Regions from separate parts of the Bradyrhizobium sp. HKCCYLS3077 genome, predicted to be linked through region 2. Evidence: predicted binding sites of a transcription regulator. Region 2 holds the regulator's gene; each other region holds the start of a gene.
The links. The regulator PhoB, encoded in region 2, activates phosphate uptake and scavenging genes when phosphate is short. The targets are predictions, from matches to a motif close to TGTCATNNANCTGTCAT.

Region 1 (5,535 bases), on a different contig from region 2:
CCGCGGCTCCGCCGCCCGCCCAGGTCCGCCGGCTCGATCCGGATGAACTCGCGGGCATCATGAAGCGCGCCAAGAGCCTGCTCGCCGCAGGCGACATCCCGCCCGCCCGCCTGCTGCTCGAGCGCGCTGCCGAGGCGCAGGAACCCGCCGCTGCCCTGATGCTGGCGCAGACCTACGATCCCCACGTGCTGGGAACGAAGGACATCCGCAACATCAACGCCGATCCGGCGGCGGCTCGCAACTGGTACCGCCGCGCCGCCCAGCTCGGTTCGGCCGAGGCGCAGCGCCGGCTCGACCAGCTGCAGAATTGAAGCTCGTGACGGCAGCGATGCCGTCCCGTTTGATTTTTTTGTTTCACGCATGATTTTCGAGCCGTTCATGGCCGCGCCGGGAGAGTCCGGCGCTGCGCGCGTGCCGGCCCGCAATCATGTGCCAGCCTTCACCGAGGGGGACACATGCGACGTCTGTTTGGAGCGGCCCTGGCCGCAGTGATGATGGCGTGCGGTTTCGCCGCCCACGCCGAGGAAAGCGAGTTCGATCCCGCCAAGGTGAGCGACAGCCTGAAGGCGATCTTTCAGTTCGGCTCGGTGCAGACCAAGCAGGCACTGAACGCCAACACGGTGACGCTCATCACCGGCACCATCGGCGGCACCTATGTGCAGTTCGGCGCCGACCTCGCCTCGCTGCTCGACGACGGCAACAGCCTGCGCGTGCTGCCAATCGTCGGCCGCGGCTCGGTGCAGAGCGTCGCTGACATCCTGTTCCTGCAGGGTGTCGATCTCGGCGTGGTCCGCGCCGACACGCTCGACTATCTCGAGCGCAAGGGGTTCGCCAAGGACATCAAGCGGCAGTTCACCTACGTCACCAAGCTCTACAATGAGGAGATGCAGGTGATCGCGCCGCGCGCGGTCCGCACCTTGCGCGACCTCGAAGGCCGCCGCGTCAGCGTCGACCTGCCCAATGGCGGCACCTTCGTCACCGCGCTCACGGTGTTCGAGCGCCTCGGCCTGCGCGCGAATTTCGCCTATATCGAGCAGCGCATCGCGATGGAGAAGCTGAAGCGCGGCGAGCTCGATGCGGTCATCGTCGTCGGCGGCAAGCCCTACAAGTCGGTCAGCAACTTCGTGAACGACGGCCGCTTCCACCTCGTCAATGTCGACTACGACCGCCCGCTGCAGACCGACTATCTGCCGGCGACGCTGACGGCGAAGGACTATCCGAACCTGATCGCCGAGGGTGAGAAGGTGGATACGATCGCGGTGCCCGCGGTGCTTGCCGCCTATAATTGGGCGCCGAACACCGACCGCTACCGCAAGCTCGCGACCTTCGTCGATGCGTTCTTCACCAAATTCCCGGCGTTCCAGAACCCGCCCTTCCATCCGAAGTGGAAGGAAGTGTCGCTGTCGGCGCCGCTCGCCGGCTGGCAGCGCCTGCCCGCCGCCAGCAAATGGCTGGAGAGCCACGCGATGGAGGGCGCGCAGCGCGATCGGTTCGACGACTTCCTGAAGCAGAGCAACGCCGGCAAGGCGCTGCCGAGCGAGGCCGATCGCGAAGCCTTGTTCAAGCAGTACCAGGCCTGGGAAGCCGAGAAGACCGGCAGCGCCCGCGCCCAGGCGCGCGGCCGCTGACGAGACCGCCCGCCGGGCACGCCTCGGCTCTGTCGGCATGAACTGAAAAGCCCCGCTCGGATGTCCGAGCGGGGCTTTTGGTCTCCTGGGCATGCCGCCTGACGTGGCCACCCTCAGTCGCGATGATCGTCATCCGCCGAATCTTTCGCGGACCTGTCCGATGCGAGTCGCGCGAGCATGGCGCGGGCGGCGGCATGATGATCGGGCGTGATGTTCGAGGTCACCATGCGGATCGCCGTGGCGAGCACCGCCGCGTCGTCGGTGAAGCCGAGGATCGGCAGCACGTCCGGAACGAAGTCGAACGGCAGCACGAAATAGGCGATCGCGCCGAGCAGGGACACCTGCACGTGCCGCGGCGTCTCCTTGTCGAAAGCGCAGTAGTAGGCCGCGAGCAGCTCCTCGGCGAACGGGAGCCGCGCGACGACCTTCTTGAACTTCACCCAGAAACGACGGCGAAGCGTCTCGCGATCCTGCGCCAGCCGCTCCGCCGGCTCGAAGCCGACGCTGTAGTCGGCCGAATCCGACACCATGTCCGATCTCCGGTTCCGAGGCTGCGCGGTGGCGCAGCCGTCGCGCCGACATGTGGGGATGGCGATCTCTGCTGCAAGACGTCGCTGGGCAGCGATCTCGTTCAGTCGCCGATCTCGCTTGCGATCGCGTTCATTGCGGTGGCAAGCGCGATGTCGCGGGCGGTCACGCCTCCGGCGTCGTGGGTGGCAAGCACCACCTCGACCGTGCGGTAGACGTTGCGCCATTCGGGATGATGGTCCTGCTTCTCGGCGATCAATGCGACCCGCGTCATGAAGCCGAATGCCGCGTTGAAGTCCTTGAAGGTGAAGGTGCGGGTGATGGCGTCGCGGCCGTTCAGCTCGGACCAGCCGGAAAGCTCGCGCAAGGTATGGGCGCGTGCGTCCCCTGAAAGTGGTTGGGCCATCTTGATGTCCTCCTCTCGTCCTCTTCCTCGCACAGATCGATCCGTCCGGATCTCTACGGTCATCGCGCCGGTCCGGATCACGCGCCCCGATCCTCTCGGGCCGGTGACTGGAAACCGCTTCCCCGTCAGAGCCTTGTCACAGCAGCGCCGCCGGATCGCCGTCTCGCCATGGTTGTCTGCCCGAGCACTCGTGCCACGGTAACCATGACGCAGATGTCACCCCGGGCGGACAAGAAATTTGCTACAGTTCGGCATTATCGGAGGTCGAGGCCGGACGAAGCCGCCCCTGGCGTCGTTCCCCGGCTCGAGGTGACCGGAGGAACGGACCTGGCAGACACCCAGACCACGCCAGCACAGCGCTCCCAGATGCGCCCTGCCGTGTTCATCGTCATCGCCGGGATCCTCGCGATCGTCGGCGCTCTGGCGGGTGCGTACTATTTTGCCATGCGGCCGGTCGTGCTCAAGATCGCGGTCGGTCCGCCGAACAGTGACGATCTCAAGGTCGTCCAGGCCCTCACCCAGGCGTTCTCGCAGAACCACGCCTATGTCCGGCTCCGCCCGGTGCCGACGGAAGGCGCCGGCGAGAGTGCGCAGGCGCTGGCTGCCGGCAAGGTCGACCTCGCGATCGTGCGCGGCGATCTCGAGGTGCCGAAGAACGCGCAGGCGGTCGCCACCCTGCGCAAGAACGTGGCCGTGCTCTGGGTGCCGCCGGCCGGCAAGGGCAAGGGCCGCAAGAGCGGCGCCAAGATCACCAAGATTTCCCAGCTCGCCGGCCACAAGGTCGGCATCATCGGCCGCACCCCGGCCAACGCCAACCTGCTGAAGGTGATCCTGCACCAGTATGGCGTCGATGCCGGCAAGGTCGAGATCGTGCAATTCCCGATCACCGAGGCCGCCGAAGCCGTCCGCAACCAGAAGGCGGACGTCTATCTCGCCGCCGGGCCGATCAACAGCAAGATCACCGCCGATGCGATCGCGGCCGCCACCAAGGACGGCGGCACGCCGACCTTCCTGGCGATCGATTCGGCCGAGGCCATCGCGCAGAACCATCCGGAGTACGAGGCCGCCGAGATTCCCTCGGGCGCGTTCGGCGGCTCGCCTGACCGTCCGGAAGACGAAGTCAAGACGATCAGCTTCAACCACCACATTGTTGCTCGCAAGGGTCTCGCCGATTCCACCGTCTCGGCCTTTACACATCAGTTGTTCTCGGCCCGCCAGCAGCTGCTGTCGGAATTCCCGCTCACCGCCAAGATCGAAACGCCCGACACCGACAAGGACGCCGCGATTCCCGCTCATCCCGGTGCCGCCGCATTCGTCGACGGCGAGGAGAAGACCTTCCTCGACCGCTACAGCGACTACATCTGGTGGAGCCTGATGGCGCTGTCTGCGATGGGCTCGGCCGGCGCCTGGTTCGCGGGCTATCTCAAGCGCGACGAGCGCACCATCAATACCTCGCTGCGCGACCGGCTGCTGGAGATGATCACGATCGCACGCAAGAGCGATTCGACCGAGGAGCTCGACCAGCTCCAGGCCGAGGCCGACGAGATCCTGCGCAACACGCTGACCTGCTTCGAGGACGGCGCGATCGAGCACGCCGCGCTGACCGCGTTCAACATCGCGCTCGAGCAGTTCCACAACGCGGTGGCCGACCGCAAGCTGATCCTGATGAGCATGCCGGCCAACCTGCAGCGGACCAGCGCTCAGCTCCGCGCCGCCGGGACGTGAGCCGGCGCCACGCCTGCCGCGTGCGTCTCGACCAGCCGTGTAATTGCAGCGTCATCAATCTTTCCTAGGTCTGCCGGCCATGGCGCTGCGCGTCCTCTTTCGCGCGCGAGCCGATCAGGAGATTCCCATGACCGCTCATCTTGTCCGCCCGCCGTCGCTTCGTCTGTCGCGCCGCCGCTTCCTCTCGACGGCCGCTGCCGCCGGCGTCACGACGCTTGCGACCCCCTATCTCAGCCGCGCGGCCGACCGGCCGCAGATCACCCATGGCGTGCAGTCCGGCGATGTCAGCATGGACGGCGGCGTGGTGTGGGCGCGTGCCGACCGGCCGTCGCAGATGCTGGTCGAGGTCGCGACCACCGAATCGTTCAAGGACGCCCGCGCGCTGCCGCCGATCGCGGTGCTGCCGGAGAGCGACTTCACCGCCAAGATGCTGATCGACAATCTGCCGAGCGGCCAGGACATCTTCTACCGCGTCAAATTCCGCGACCTCTCCCACACCGCCGTCGAGAGCGAGCCAATGGTCGGCCGCTTCCGCACCGCGCCAGGCAACAAACGCGACGTGTCGTTCGTCTGGGGCGGCGACGTTGCCGGCCAGGGCTGGGGCATCAATCCCGACGATGGCGGCATGTTCACCTTCGCGACGATGAAGAAGCATCGTCCGGATTTCTTCCTGCATTCCGGCGACACCATCTATGCCGATGGTCCGATCAAGTCCGAAGTCAAGCTGCCGGACAACAAGGTCTGGAAGAACCTCACCGTGGAGGAGAAGGCCAAGGTCGCCGAGACGCTCGACGAATTCCGGGCCGCTCACAAGTACAATTTCCTCGACGAGAACGTGCGGGCCTTCAATGCCGAGGTGCCCATCTTCGTGCAGTGGGACGATCACGAGGTGACCAACAACTGGTCGGCCTCCAAGGACCTGCCGGCGGCCTACAAGGAGCGCAACATCCAGCTGCTCGCGGCGCGCGCCGCGCGGGCCTTCCACGAAATGTATCCGATGCGCGAGAGCATCGTTGAGCCGGGCCGGGTGTATCGCACGATCAAATACGGCCCGCATCTCGATGTGTTCGTGCTCGACGAGCGCAGCTATCGCGGTGCCAACGGTCCGAACCTCGAGGACAGCTATGGCCCGTCGTCCTACTTCATCGGGCCGGAGCAGATGCGCTGGCTGAAGCGGGCGCTGCTGAATTCGCGCGCGACCTGGAAGGTGATCGCCTCCGACATGCCGCTCAGCCTTATCGTCTATGA
Region 2 (5,535 bases):
GCAGCGTGGCGGCCTCGACGCCGCCGATCACCAGCGCGATCATCACCGACAGCCCGGTGATCACCAGATTGTAGCGTCGCTTGCGCGCGGGATCCGTCAGCGCCCAGCGGTAGGCGCCGACCATCAGCATGCCGTCGGCGGTGTCGACGGTCGCCATCGCCGCGGCGAACAGCGCCGGGAACACCAGGATATGCACCAGGCTCTCGCCGCGGGCCGCTTCGGTCGCCGACAGGCTCAAAAGACCGATCTCGCTGGCGGTGTCGAAACCGAGGCCGAACAGGAAGCCGAGCGGGAACATGTGCCAGGCGCGCGACACGACCCGCAGCACGGGCCGCAGCAGACGAATCAGGAGGCCGTTGCCGGGGCTCGCGCTGTCCGTTTCGGACCGGGGCGAGCGGCGCCAGAGGTTCACGAACAGGACGAGGTTCGCCAACGCGATCAGCAGCAGGAAGCCTGCCGACACCGAGGTGCCGATGGCGCCGCCGATCGCCCGGATCGCACTGTCCTCCCGCAACAGATCCGCGCCGGCGACCAGGCTCACGACGATCGTGGCGATCACGACGACGCTCGAATGGCCGAGCGCGAAGTAAAGACCCGCGGCGCGCGGCGCATCGCCGTCCTGCACCAGCTTGCGGACCACATTGTCGATCGCCGCAATATGATCGGCATCGACAGCGTGGCGGAGGCCGAGCAGCCAGGCCAACAGCGCGGTGCCGACGATGGCAGGGCGATCGGCATAGAGTGCGAACGCCCAGGCCCAGGCGAGCGCATTGGCGAGCACGAGACCGGCCAGCAGCATCGCATTGCGACGCCCGACCGGCCGCAGCCAGGCTTGGATCCAGCGCGCGGGACCAGGATGATCAATTGGCAAAATCGTCATACTCGGACAGGAGAGCAAGACCCGCGCCAAAAGGCAAGGCTCACGCTGCCAGGCCCAAATCACTTGCAAATCAACCCTCGTCGTCCGTGCGGCCGAGGTTCCCATCTTTGCCTTGGCAATCCGCTATCCGGTCACGCACAAACATTGACCAGCCCGTGTCCAACTCTCTTCCCTCTTCTCCTCCCTTCCTTCACCGCGCGGATGCGCTCTGCGCGGCGATCTCGCGCCGCACGGCCGCCTCGAACTGGCTGGCGGGCGCGGCGAACATCAGCCGGGTCTCCTCGTGGAACGCCGAAAAGATGCCGACCACCACCGGCTCGCCGCCGATCTCGGCCAGGATCGGCGAGCCCGAGTAGCCGAAATTGGCGAGGCAATGCACGGTCAGCAGACGGGCGTCCTTGGTCATGCCGGCGCTGCAATTACGCTGGCCGGTCGGCGAATAGCGCCGCTCCTGACCGTAGCCGATCTCGGAGATCGTGCCCGCCTTGGTCGCAGCCGCGAGCTCGTCGCGGCCCACGGACTTCACTGCCACCGGCTTCGAAGGCAGCGCATCCTTCAGGATGATCAGGGCCCAGTCGGCCGGCGAGCGGTCGATCGACCATTTGTCGTGCTGGGTCGGTATGAACTCAGGCGCGACGATCAGCTTGTCGGCAACCGACGAGGCCGCGGGCGTGCCCTTGTTCATGCCCGCCAGGAAATGGACGTTGCCGGGGCTGACCTGGGTGAGACCGTTGAAGACACAATGCGCCGCCGTCAGCACCACGCGCGGCGCCACCAAGGTGCCGGTGCACGAGCCTCCCGTACTGTATTGCGCCACGGTCACGACACCGATCGATGATGCCGGCCAGGAGGTGGGATCGACGACGTCGCCGAAGTGGCGGTCGAGCCCGAGCAGTTGCTCCGCGCGCGGATTGGCGATGCCGGCATCTGCCGATTCCGGCTTCGGCCGCCACGCCGCAATGGTGGCCTCGGCTTGCTGCCGCTGCGCTTCGCTGAGCTTCACTCTCTGGATCTCGCGGCCGGCCGACCTGACGCCGCTGCGTCCGGCCATCACCAGCCAAGCATAACCCTGGATGACGTCCCTGGTCATGACCTCGCCGTCGAGCATCATCAGGCCGAGCATGTATTGCGACTGGGCAAAGCCCTGCGCCGCCGCGCGGTTGAACCAGCGCGCGGCTTCGCCGTGATCGCGGGCGGCGCCTTCCCCGTTGAAATAGGCGATGCCGAGATAATGCTGGGCGACGGCGAGCCCTTGATCGGCGGCCTTGCGGTACCAGACCAGCGCCTCCGCCTGGTTGCGCGGGGCGCCCAGGCCGAAGGCCTGCATGAATCCGACATTGAATTGCGCGCGCGCATCGCCCTTGGCGGCGAGCGGCTGGAGCCGGCGCAACGCCGCCGCCGGCTGTCCATTCGACGCCGCAGCGACGGCGTCCTCGAGCTCGGCGGCTGCGGCATTGCCGGCAGCCACAAGCAACAAGGCCAACAAGATAGCGAGCGTCCTGATCATTGCGTCTGCCGAGGTCCGACCATGATGATGGGAACTCGATCACACAGGATCAAGACGGCAACGGCGTGACCGCGCGATCAGGCCTGCTCGCCCGTCACGCCTGCTCCGACTTGGCGAACCGATCATCCAGCGCATAGCCCGCGCCGCGCACGGTGCGGATCGGATCCTGCTCGCGGCCGGGATTGAGCAGCTTGCGCAGCCGGCCGATATGCACGTCCACCGTGCGCTCGTCGATATAGATGTCGCGGCCCCAGACGCTGTCGAGCAACTGCTCGCGGCTGAACACGCGGCCGGGATGCTCCAGGAAGAATTCGAGCAGGCGGTATTCGGTCGGGCCGAGATCGATCGGCCGGCCCGAACGCGCGACGCGGCGCTTCTCGCGGTCGAGCTCGATGTCGCCATAGGACAAGACGGTCGCCAGCCGCTCCGGGCTCGCGCGCCGCAGCAGGCCCTTTACGCGCGCCAGCAGCTCCGGCACCGAGAACGGCTTGACGATGTAATCGTCGGCGCCGGTCGCAAGCCCCCGCACACGCTCGCTCTCCTCGCCGCGCGCGGTGAGCATGATGATCGGCAGCTGCTTGGTCTCGGACCGCGCCCGCAGCCGCCGGCACAGCTCGATGCCGGACAGGCCCGGCAGCATCCAGTCGAGCACGACCAGATCGGGCACGCGCTCCTTGAGCCGCGTGTCGGCCTCGTCGCCGCGCGCCACGGTCTCGACCTCGTAGCCTTCGGCCTCGAGGTTGTAGCGCAGCAGCGTCGTCAGCGCCTCCTCGTCCTCAACCACCAGAATTCGCGCACCCATGTCGAAATCGTCTTTCTCAGTTACCGGGGATCGTGGTCGCGAAGCTGGTCATGTCGCCCTTCGGGCGCTTGTCCATGATCTGCTGGCCCTCGATCATATAGAACACCGTCTCGGCGATGTTGGTGGCGTGGTCGCCCATCCGCTCGATGTTCTTGGCGCAGAACATCAAATGGATGCAAAACGAGATGTTGCGCGGGTCTTCCATCATGTAGGTCAGGAGCTCGCGGAACAGCGAGGTGCAGATCGCATCGACCTCCTCGTCGCCCTTCCACACCGTCATCGCCGCCGGCAGGTCATGCGCCGCATAGGCGTCCAGCACCGTCTTGACCTGCGACTGCACCAGGTCGGTCATGTGCTCGAGGCCGCGGATCAGCTTCAGCGGATGGAAGTCGCTCTCCAGCGCGGCGACGCGCTTGCCGATGTTCTTGGCGAGGTCGCCGATGCGCTCCAGATCGGTGGCGACGCGCATCGCGCCGACGATCTCGCGCAAATCCACCGCCATCGGCTGGCGGCGGGCGATCGTCAGCACCGCGCGCTCCTCGATGATGCGCTGCAGCTTGTCGACCTCGGCGTCGGCGGCGACCACCTTCTGGCCGAGCGCCACGTCGCGCCGCACCAGCGCGTCGACGGAATCGACGATCAGCCGCTCGGCGAGGCCGCCCATCTCCGACACCAGCCGGGTGAGGTCCTGCAGATCGCTGTCGAACGCCTTGGCGGTATGTTCACTGGCCATGTTGATCTCCTGAAGAATGCTGTCGGCGTCAGCCGAACCGGCCGGTGATGTAGTCCTGGGTCCGCCGATCGCTCGGCGAGGTGAAGATCTTGCTGGTCTCGTCGAACTCGATCAGCTCGCCGAGATACATGAAGGCGGTCTTGTCGGAGACGCGGGCCGCCTGCTGCATGTTATGGGTGACGATCGCGATCGTATAGTTCTCCGCGAGCTCCTGGATCAGCTCCTCGACCTTGGCGGTCGAGATCGGGTCGAGCGCCGAGCACGGCTCGTCGAACAGGATCACCTCGGGCCGGACGGCGACCGTGCGCGCGATGCACAAGCGCTGCTGCTGGCCGCCGGACAGCGACAGGCCAGAGGCGTTGAGCTTGTCCTTGACCTCGTTCCACAGCGCGCCGCCGCGCAGCGCCTTCTCGACGCGGTCGTCCATCTCGGACTTCGAGATCTTCTCATAGAGCCGGATGCCGAAGGCGATGTTCTCGTAGATCGTCATCGGGAACGGCGTCGGCTTCTGGAACACCATGCCGACCCGCGCGCGCAGCAGATTGAGATCGAGCTTGGGATCGAGGATGTTGGTGTTGTCCAGCATCAGCTGGCCGGTGGCGCGCTGGCCCGGATAGAGATCGTACATCCGGTTGAAGATGCGCAGCAGGGTGGACTTGCCGCAGCCGGACGGGCCGATGAACGCCGTGACGCGGTTGGTGCCCAGCGTCAGGTTGATGTTCTTCAGCGCGTGATGATCGCCGTAATAGAAGTTCAGGTTGCGCGCGGTCACCTTGGCCGGCGCCTCGGGGAGCGGCTGGCCGTGAAGGGTGTGAGCGGGCTGACTGACGGAGACGGACAGTTCGGTCATTTCGTTTTCCTCTCGGCGCCGAGAATGCGTGCACCGACGTTCAAAGCGAGCACGGCCAGAGTGATGAGAAGGGCTCCGCTCCAGGCCAACTGCTTCCAATAGGCATACGGGCTCTGCACGAAGTTGTTGATGGTGACAGGCAGGTTCGCCATCGTCTTGGAGAGGTTGAGGCTCCAGAACTGGTTCGACAGCGCGGTGAACAGGAGCGGCGCGGTTTCGCCGGCGACGCGGGCGGTCGCCAGCAGCACGCCGGTGATGAGGCCGGAGCGCGCCGCGCGGTAGGCGATGCGGCGGATCACCAGCGAGCGCGGCAGGCCGAGCGCCGAGGCTGCCTCGCGCAGCGGGTTGGGCACCAGCAGCAGCATGTCCTCGGTGGTGCGCAGCACGACGGGGATCACGATGACGGCCAGCGCCAGCGCACCGGCGATGGCCGAGAAGCCGCCCATCGGCACCACGACGGCGCCATAGATGAACAGGCCGATGATGATCGACGGCGCCGACAGCAGGATGTCGTTGATGAAGCGGATCACCGAGGTCAGGCGGTCGTTGCGGCCGTATTCGGCGAGGTAGGTGCCAGCGAACAGGCCGAGCGGCGCGCCGATGCCGACGCCGATCACGGTCATCATGATCGAGCCGACGATGGCGTTGCGCAGGCCGCCTTCGCTGGCGCCCGGCGGCGGCGTGTCGGCGGTGAAGACCTGCAGGCTGAGGCCGGCGAGGCCGTTATAGAACAGCGTGAACAGGATCAGCGCCAGCCAGGTGA
Region 3 (5,535 bases), on a different contig from region 2:
CCGTCTCCGCCTGGCTGATCGTGACGCGGCTGATGACGTTGAGCTTCGCCTGGCAGGCCGGCAGCGCCGCGCTGGTCGTGCTCGCCGCGCTGGTGGTGACTGTGGGTCTCGGCCTCGCCGGCACGCTGCTGGCGCTCAACCAGAAGCCGGCAACGGTTCTGAGGAACCTTTAGGCCCCGGACGTTCGTGCTATTGTGCGTTCATGCCGCACGGTTAACGGGATTTTCACGGCGCAAACGCGCGCGGAGCGACATTCAGCCGCGCGTGGAAGCTTGCAGCAAATATGCTAGTTTCCCATTTAGGGAATGGGCTCAGAAGGCTGCCAAAGAGATCTGCCAAAAGATGGCGAATTTGCCGATGACGCAAATTTAATATCGATGGCAGCTTTGATGAGATAGGGTTTTTCGAGAACCGGCTGAAGGTCCTGCCAGGACCGGAGCGCCGGGCAACCAACGGGAATTCGACCATGTCGGACCTAGACCGCAACTATGCTTCACCCTTTGGCCGGGTGGCCGGGCGCGCCGATGCCGCGACCGTCGACGCCGGTCTGCGCGCCTACATGCTGCGCATCTACAATTACATGAGCATCGGCCTGGCCATCACCGGCCTCGCGGCGCTCGGCGTCTATATGGCGTCGGTGACCGGCGATCCGGCGGCCGGCGTGTTCAAGTTCGGCAACGCCTATCTGACGCAGTTCGGCTACGCGATGTTCGTGAGCCCGCTGAAATGGCTGTTCATCCTGGCCCCCCTGGTCATGGTGTTCGCGATCTCGGCCGGCATCAACCGCCTCGCGCCGTCGACCGCGCAGATCCTGTTCTGGGTGTTCTCGGCCTTGATGGGCATCTCGCTGTCGTCGATCTTCCTGGTGTACACCCACACCTCGATCGTGCGGGTGTTCTTCATCACCGCGGCGACGTTCGGCGCGCTCAGCCTGTACGGCTACACGACCAAGCGTGACATGACGGGCATGGGCTCGTTCCTGTTCATGGGCCTGATCGGCATCGTGCTGGCGAGCCTCGTGAACCTGTTCCTGGCGAGCTCGATGCTGCAGTTCATCGTGTCGGTGATCGGCGTGTTCGTGTTCGCCGGCCTGACCGCCTGGGACACGCAGCGCCTGAAGAACGAGTACATCTACGGCTACGCCTCCGCGGGCGGCGACATCGCCGAGCGCGCAGCGATCACCGGCGCCCTGTCGCTGTACTTGAACTTCATCAACCTGTTCACGCTGCTGCTGCAGCTCCTCGGACAGCGCGACTGATCCATCGGCTCGCAACACGAGCGACCTTCGAAGCCCCGGCCTCAGCGCCGGGGCTTTTCGTTTGTCCAGACGACTGAGAGCATGGCTCGCGCCGGGAGCGGCAGCCATGCTGCGACGATGTTGATCGGCTGCTTCGCCCTGGTATTGTTCCACCCATGTCCGACATCGAGATCCGGCCCACCCAGGAGGCCGACCTTCCCGCCATCACCGCCATTTACGGCCAGGCCGTCCGCGAGGGCACAGCCACCTTCGAGCTCGACCCGCCGGATCTGGCGGAGATGACCCGGCGCTTCCGGGCGCTGAGCGACAGCGGCTTCCCCTATTTCGCCGCCCTTCTGGACGGCGACGTGGTGGGCTATGCCTATGCCGGACCTTACCGTCCGCGCCCCGCCTATCGCTTCACGGTCGAGAACTCGGTCTATCTCGCGCCGGCCAGCCAGCGCCGCGGGATCGGGATGCGGTTGATGCGGGCCTTGATCGAGGCGTGCGAGGAGCGCGGCTTCCGCCAGATGATCGCCGTCATCGGCGACTCCGCCAATGCCGGCTCGGTCGGGCTGCACACCGCCTGCGGTTTCGAGATGATCGGCACCCATCCGAGTGTCGGCCTGAAATTCGGCCGCTGGCTCGATACGGTCATGATGCAGCGGCCGCTTGGCACCGGCAGCAGCGACGTCCCGGCCTAGGTAACCTCGATCGGCGGGAGAGGCGGCTCAGACCAGCGCCGGCTTCGGCGCGATCGCCAGCAGCACCCGCTCCAGCTCGTGGCCGCGGCGCAGGATCAGGCCGGTCGCCGAAATCACGCTGTACATGCCCTGCTTGCGGGCCAGCCGCGGGTCTTTCTCGATACGGTAGAGAGGCACCTCGGACGCCCGGCGGAAGACCGAGAACACGGCCCGGTCGCGCAGGAAGTCGATCGAGTAGTCGCGCCATTCGCCATCGGCGACCATACGACCATAGAGATTGAGGATGCGGTTCAGCTCGAGGCGGTCGAACGTCACCCGGGTCGGCGCTGCGGCCGCGTTGCGCGCCGCCGCGCGATTCTCGCTGGGGTCGGCATCCTCCGGGGTGAGGTTCATGAGCGTCCTCCTGTCATCCGTGTGACATGATCGCGCCAACCGGCGGAAGCCGCAAGGGGCCGTTTTCATTATCGAACTTCGCGGCGTCTGCGTCGAACGCGAGTTCCACGAACACGCAGGCGTCACGGGATCGTTAGCGGAATCATAATCGCGCCGCGTTTCCGCCTACGGACCGCCCCCGATCCTGGGCATAAGATTCGTGTGCGTTGGCCCGGTCCTTTCGGTTCCGGATTCCTCAGCCCCCAGCCCCCCGGGGTCGTCAGGATCGGGTCTATTCACAAGTAAGGCAAAGGGCCAACGCAAGTTGGTCCTTTTGCTTTTTGGCGCGAGCCCATGGATCGAGCCCAAGGCTTCATGCTGCGATGCGGACCGGCCGCCGCGGATGGACCGGAACCTTCCGCAGGCAGATGCGCCGCAAAGATGGATCGGGGAGAGGTCTCAGCGCTCGGGAGCGCGCGCCGTCGCCGACGCCCGGCTCACCAGCGGCGGCAGATCGGAAAGGGCAGCGCCGAGCATCAGACCCGGCCGGTCGCGGCTGCCATCCTGCAGATAGACCACGGCGCCATCGACGCCCTCACGGGCGATCTTGTCAAGCGGAACGCTCCAGTTCATCGGCGACCCATTCCAGTCGCCCAGCTTCATCAAGCCACGGACCACGTTGTAATAGGTGAGCTCCCGGCCGCCATTCTCGCCGCGCGCGACCTGGATCGGGACGACGCGGGCAATCGAGCCGACCCAGACCTCACCATGCTTGCGCGGCGCGTGTTCGCCGGCAGCGGCCACCGCCACGGTGAGCTCCTGGCCCTCGATCGACAGGCTGACCGGGACCGACATCACCGCACCACCTCGGGCCGTTTCCTCGATCGCCCCTTCGATCGCGTCGCGATCGCTGCCGATCACATGCACGGAGCCGTTGACCACCGCCTGCGGGGTGTAGACCTCACGGTCGCCGCGCGCCCGCGAATAGGCGCGCTGCCGCGCCGTGAAGCGGGAATCGGCCAGCGTGTCCTTCCAGCCGAGATAGTCCCAGTAATCGATCGGCAGAGACAGCGCGATGATGGTGGGATCGCGCGCGAGGTCGCCGAGCACCTTGTCGGCCGGCGGACAGGACGAGCAGCCCTGCGACGTGAAGAGTTCGATCACCGCACGCGGGTCGGCGGCCGCCGGCCGGACGAAGGCAATGACCGCACAGACACCCAGCGCCGCGCGCGACCACCACGACATCTGTCCACTCATCGCCACTGTCCCGTCTGGACCACCGTCCGCTGCGCCCTAGCGCATCACCCTATCCGCGATGCCGTCCTCGTAGTTAACAAACCGAAAATGCAAAGGAGGCGGCCCTTGTCATAGGCCGCCTCCTTCATCACCCGCTACTCACTTCAGAGTGAGCCAAACTGTCGCATCGCGCTGTGGTTAAGCGGCGAGCTTGCGCAGCACGTAGTGCAGGATGCCGCCGTTCCGGTAGTAGTCCAGCTCGTCCAGCGTATCGATCCGGCAGAGCAGCGGCACCTGCTGCGCCGCACCGTTGGCCGAGATGATCTCGGCGGTCAGGGTCTGGCGCGGCTTCAAGTCGCCCTGGAGGCCCTTGATGGTGACCTTCTCGTCGCCCTTCAGGCCCAGCGACGACCACGACGTGCCTTCCTGGAAGGTGAGCGGCAGCACGCCCATGCCGACCAGGTTCGAGCGGTGGATGCGCTCGAAGCTCTGGCAGATCACGGCGCGGACGCCGAGCAGGCGGGTGCCCTTGGCGGCCCAGTCACGCGACGAACCGTTGCCGTATTCGGCGCCGGCGAACACCACCAGCGGCACGCCCTCTTCCTGGTACTTCATGGCGGCGTCGTAGATCGACATCTGCTCGCCGTCGGGCCAGTGCTTGGTCAGGCCGCCCTCGGGGATGTTGCCGTCGGAGCCCTTGAGCATGAAGTTCTTGATGCGGATGTTGGCGAAGGTGCCGCGCATCATGATCTCGTGATTGCCGCGGCGGGTGCCGTACTGGTTGAAGTCGGCCGGGCGGACCTGGTGCTCGCTGAGGAACTTGCCGGCGGGCGAGGTCAGCTTGATCGAACCGGCCGGCGAGATGTGGTCGGTGGTGATCTTGTCGCCGAACAGCGCCAGCACGCGGGCCTCGACGATGTCCTTGATCGGCTCCGGCTCCTTCTTCATGCCCTCGAAATACGGCGGGTTCTGCACGTAGGTCGACGACATGTTCCAGCGATAGGTCTCGCTCTCCACGGTCTTGATCTTGCGCCAGTTGGTGTCGCCCTTGAACACGTCGGCATAGCGCTTCTTGAAGATCGAGGCCTTGACGAACTTCTTGACGAAGTCATTGACCTCCTTCGTCGTCGGCCAGATATCCTTCAGGTAGACCGGCTTCTTGTCCTTGCCGATGCCGATCGGCTCGACGGCGAGGTCCTTGGTCACGGTGCCGGCGAGCGCGTAGGCGACGACCAGCGGCGGCGAGGCCAGGTAGTTCGCCTGCACGTCCGGCGAGACGCGGCCTTCGAAGTTGCGGTTGCCCGACAGCACCGCCGCCGCGACGACGCCATTGTCGTTGATCGACTTCGAGATCTCCTCCGGCAGCGGACCCGAATTGCCGATGCAGGTGGTGCAGCCGAAGCCGACCAGGTTGAAGCCGACCTTGTCGAGGTCCTTCTGCAGGCCGGAGTTCGCGAGGTACTCGGCAACCACCTGGCTGCCCGGGGCGAGCGAGGTCTTCACCCACGGCTTGGCTTTGAGGCCCTTGGCGGCGGCGTTGCGGGCCAACAGGCCGGCGCCGATCAGCACGCTCGGGTTCGAGGTGTTGGTGCAGGAGGTGATGGCGGCGATGACGACGTCGCCATGACCGATGTCGAAGTCCTTGCCCTCGACCGGGAAGCGCTGCTCGGCGGCATCCGGCTTCTTGTACTCGCCGGCCAGAGCCGTGGCGAAGCCTTCGGCCACGGCGGGGAGCGCGATGCGGCCTTCGGGACGCTTCGGACCGGCCATCGACGGCACGACGTCGCCGAGATCGAGATTCAGCGTCTCGGTGAACACCGGGTCCGGCGACTTGGCGGTACGGAAGAGGCCCTGCGCCTTGGCATAGGCTTCGACCAGCGCGACGCGCGGTCCCTTGCGGCCCGACGTCTTGAGATAGTCGATGGTCGCAGTGTCGACCGGGAAGAAGCCGCAGGTCGCGCCGTATTCGGGCGCCATGTTGGCGAT

Region 1: ACQR0Z_RS00230 (alkaline phosphatase D family protein) is a predicted target of PhoB. The motif match lies at 4,326-4,342, and genes of this name have one in related genera.
Region 3: ACQR0Z_RS32780 (DUF2794 domain-containing protein) is a predicted target of PhoB. The motif match lies at 2,346-2,362, and genes of this name have one in related genera.

What each region holds. Positions count from the first base shown of each region.
Region 1 is NZ_JBNPTH010000001.1:44,517-50,051, reverse strand. It holds gene ACQR0Z_RS00255 (hypothetical protein) at 1-311, shown strand, start outside; gene ACQR0Z_RS00250 (TAXI family TRAP transporter solute-binding subunit) at 456-1,628, shown strand; gene ACQR0Z_RS00245 (YkvA family protein) at 1,742-2,158, opposite strand; gene ACQR0Z_RS00240 (4a-hydroxytetrahydrobiopterin dehydratase) at 2,260-2,562, opposite strand; gene ACQR0Z_RS00235 (TAXI family TRAP transporter solute-binding subunit) at 2,929-4,287, shown strand; gene ACQR0Z_RS00230 (alkaline phosphatase D family protein) at 4,415-5,535, shown strand, end outside.
Region 2 is NZ_JBNPTH010000003.1:116,029-121,563, reverse strand. It holds gene ACQR0Z_RS12425 (HoxN/HupN/NixA family nickel/cobalt transporter) at 1-799, opposite strand, end outside; gene ACQR0Z_RS12420 (trypsin-like serine protease) at 1,071-2,387, opposite strand; gene phoB (phosphate regulon transcriptional regulator PhoB) at 2,482-3,189, opposite strand; gene phoU (phosphate signaling complex protein PhoU) at 3,206-3,922, opposite strand; gene pstB (phosphate ABC transporter ATP-binding protein PstB) at 3,951-4,772, opposite strand; gene pstA (phosphate ABC transporter permease PstA) at 4,769-5,535, opposite strand, start outside.
Region 3 is NZ_JBNPTH010000011.1:84,420-89,954, reverse strand. It holds gene ACQR0Z_RS32795 (ABC transporter permease) at 1-173, shown strand, start outside; gene ACQR0Z_RS32790 (Bax inhibitor-1/YccA family protein) at 467-1,258, shown strand; gene ACQR0Z_RS32785 (GNAT family N-acetyltransferase) at 1,414-1,941, shown strand; gene ACQR0Z_RS32780 (DUF2794 domain-containing protein) at 1,969-2,334, opposite strand; gene ACQR0Z_RS32775 (DUF1223 domain-containing protein) at 2,773-3,558, opposite strand; gene acnA (aconitate hydratase AcnA) at 3,748-5,535, opposite strand, start outside.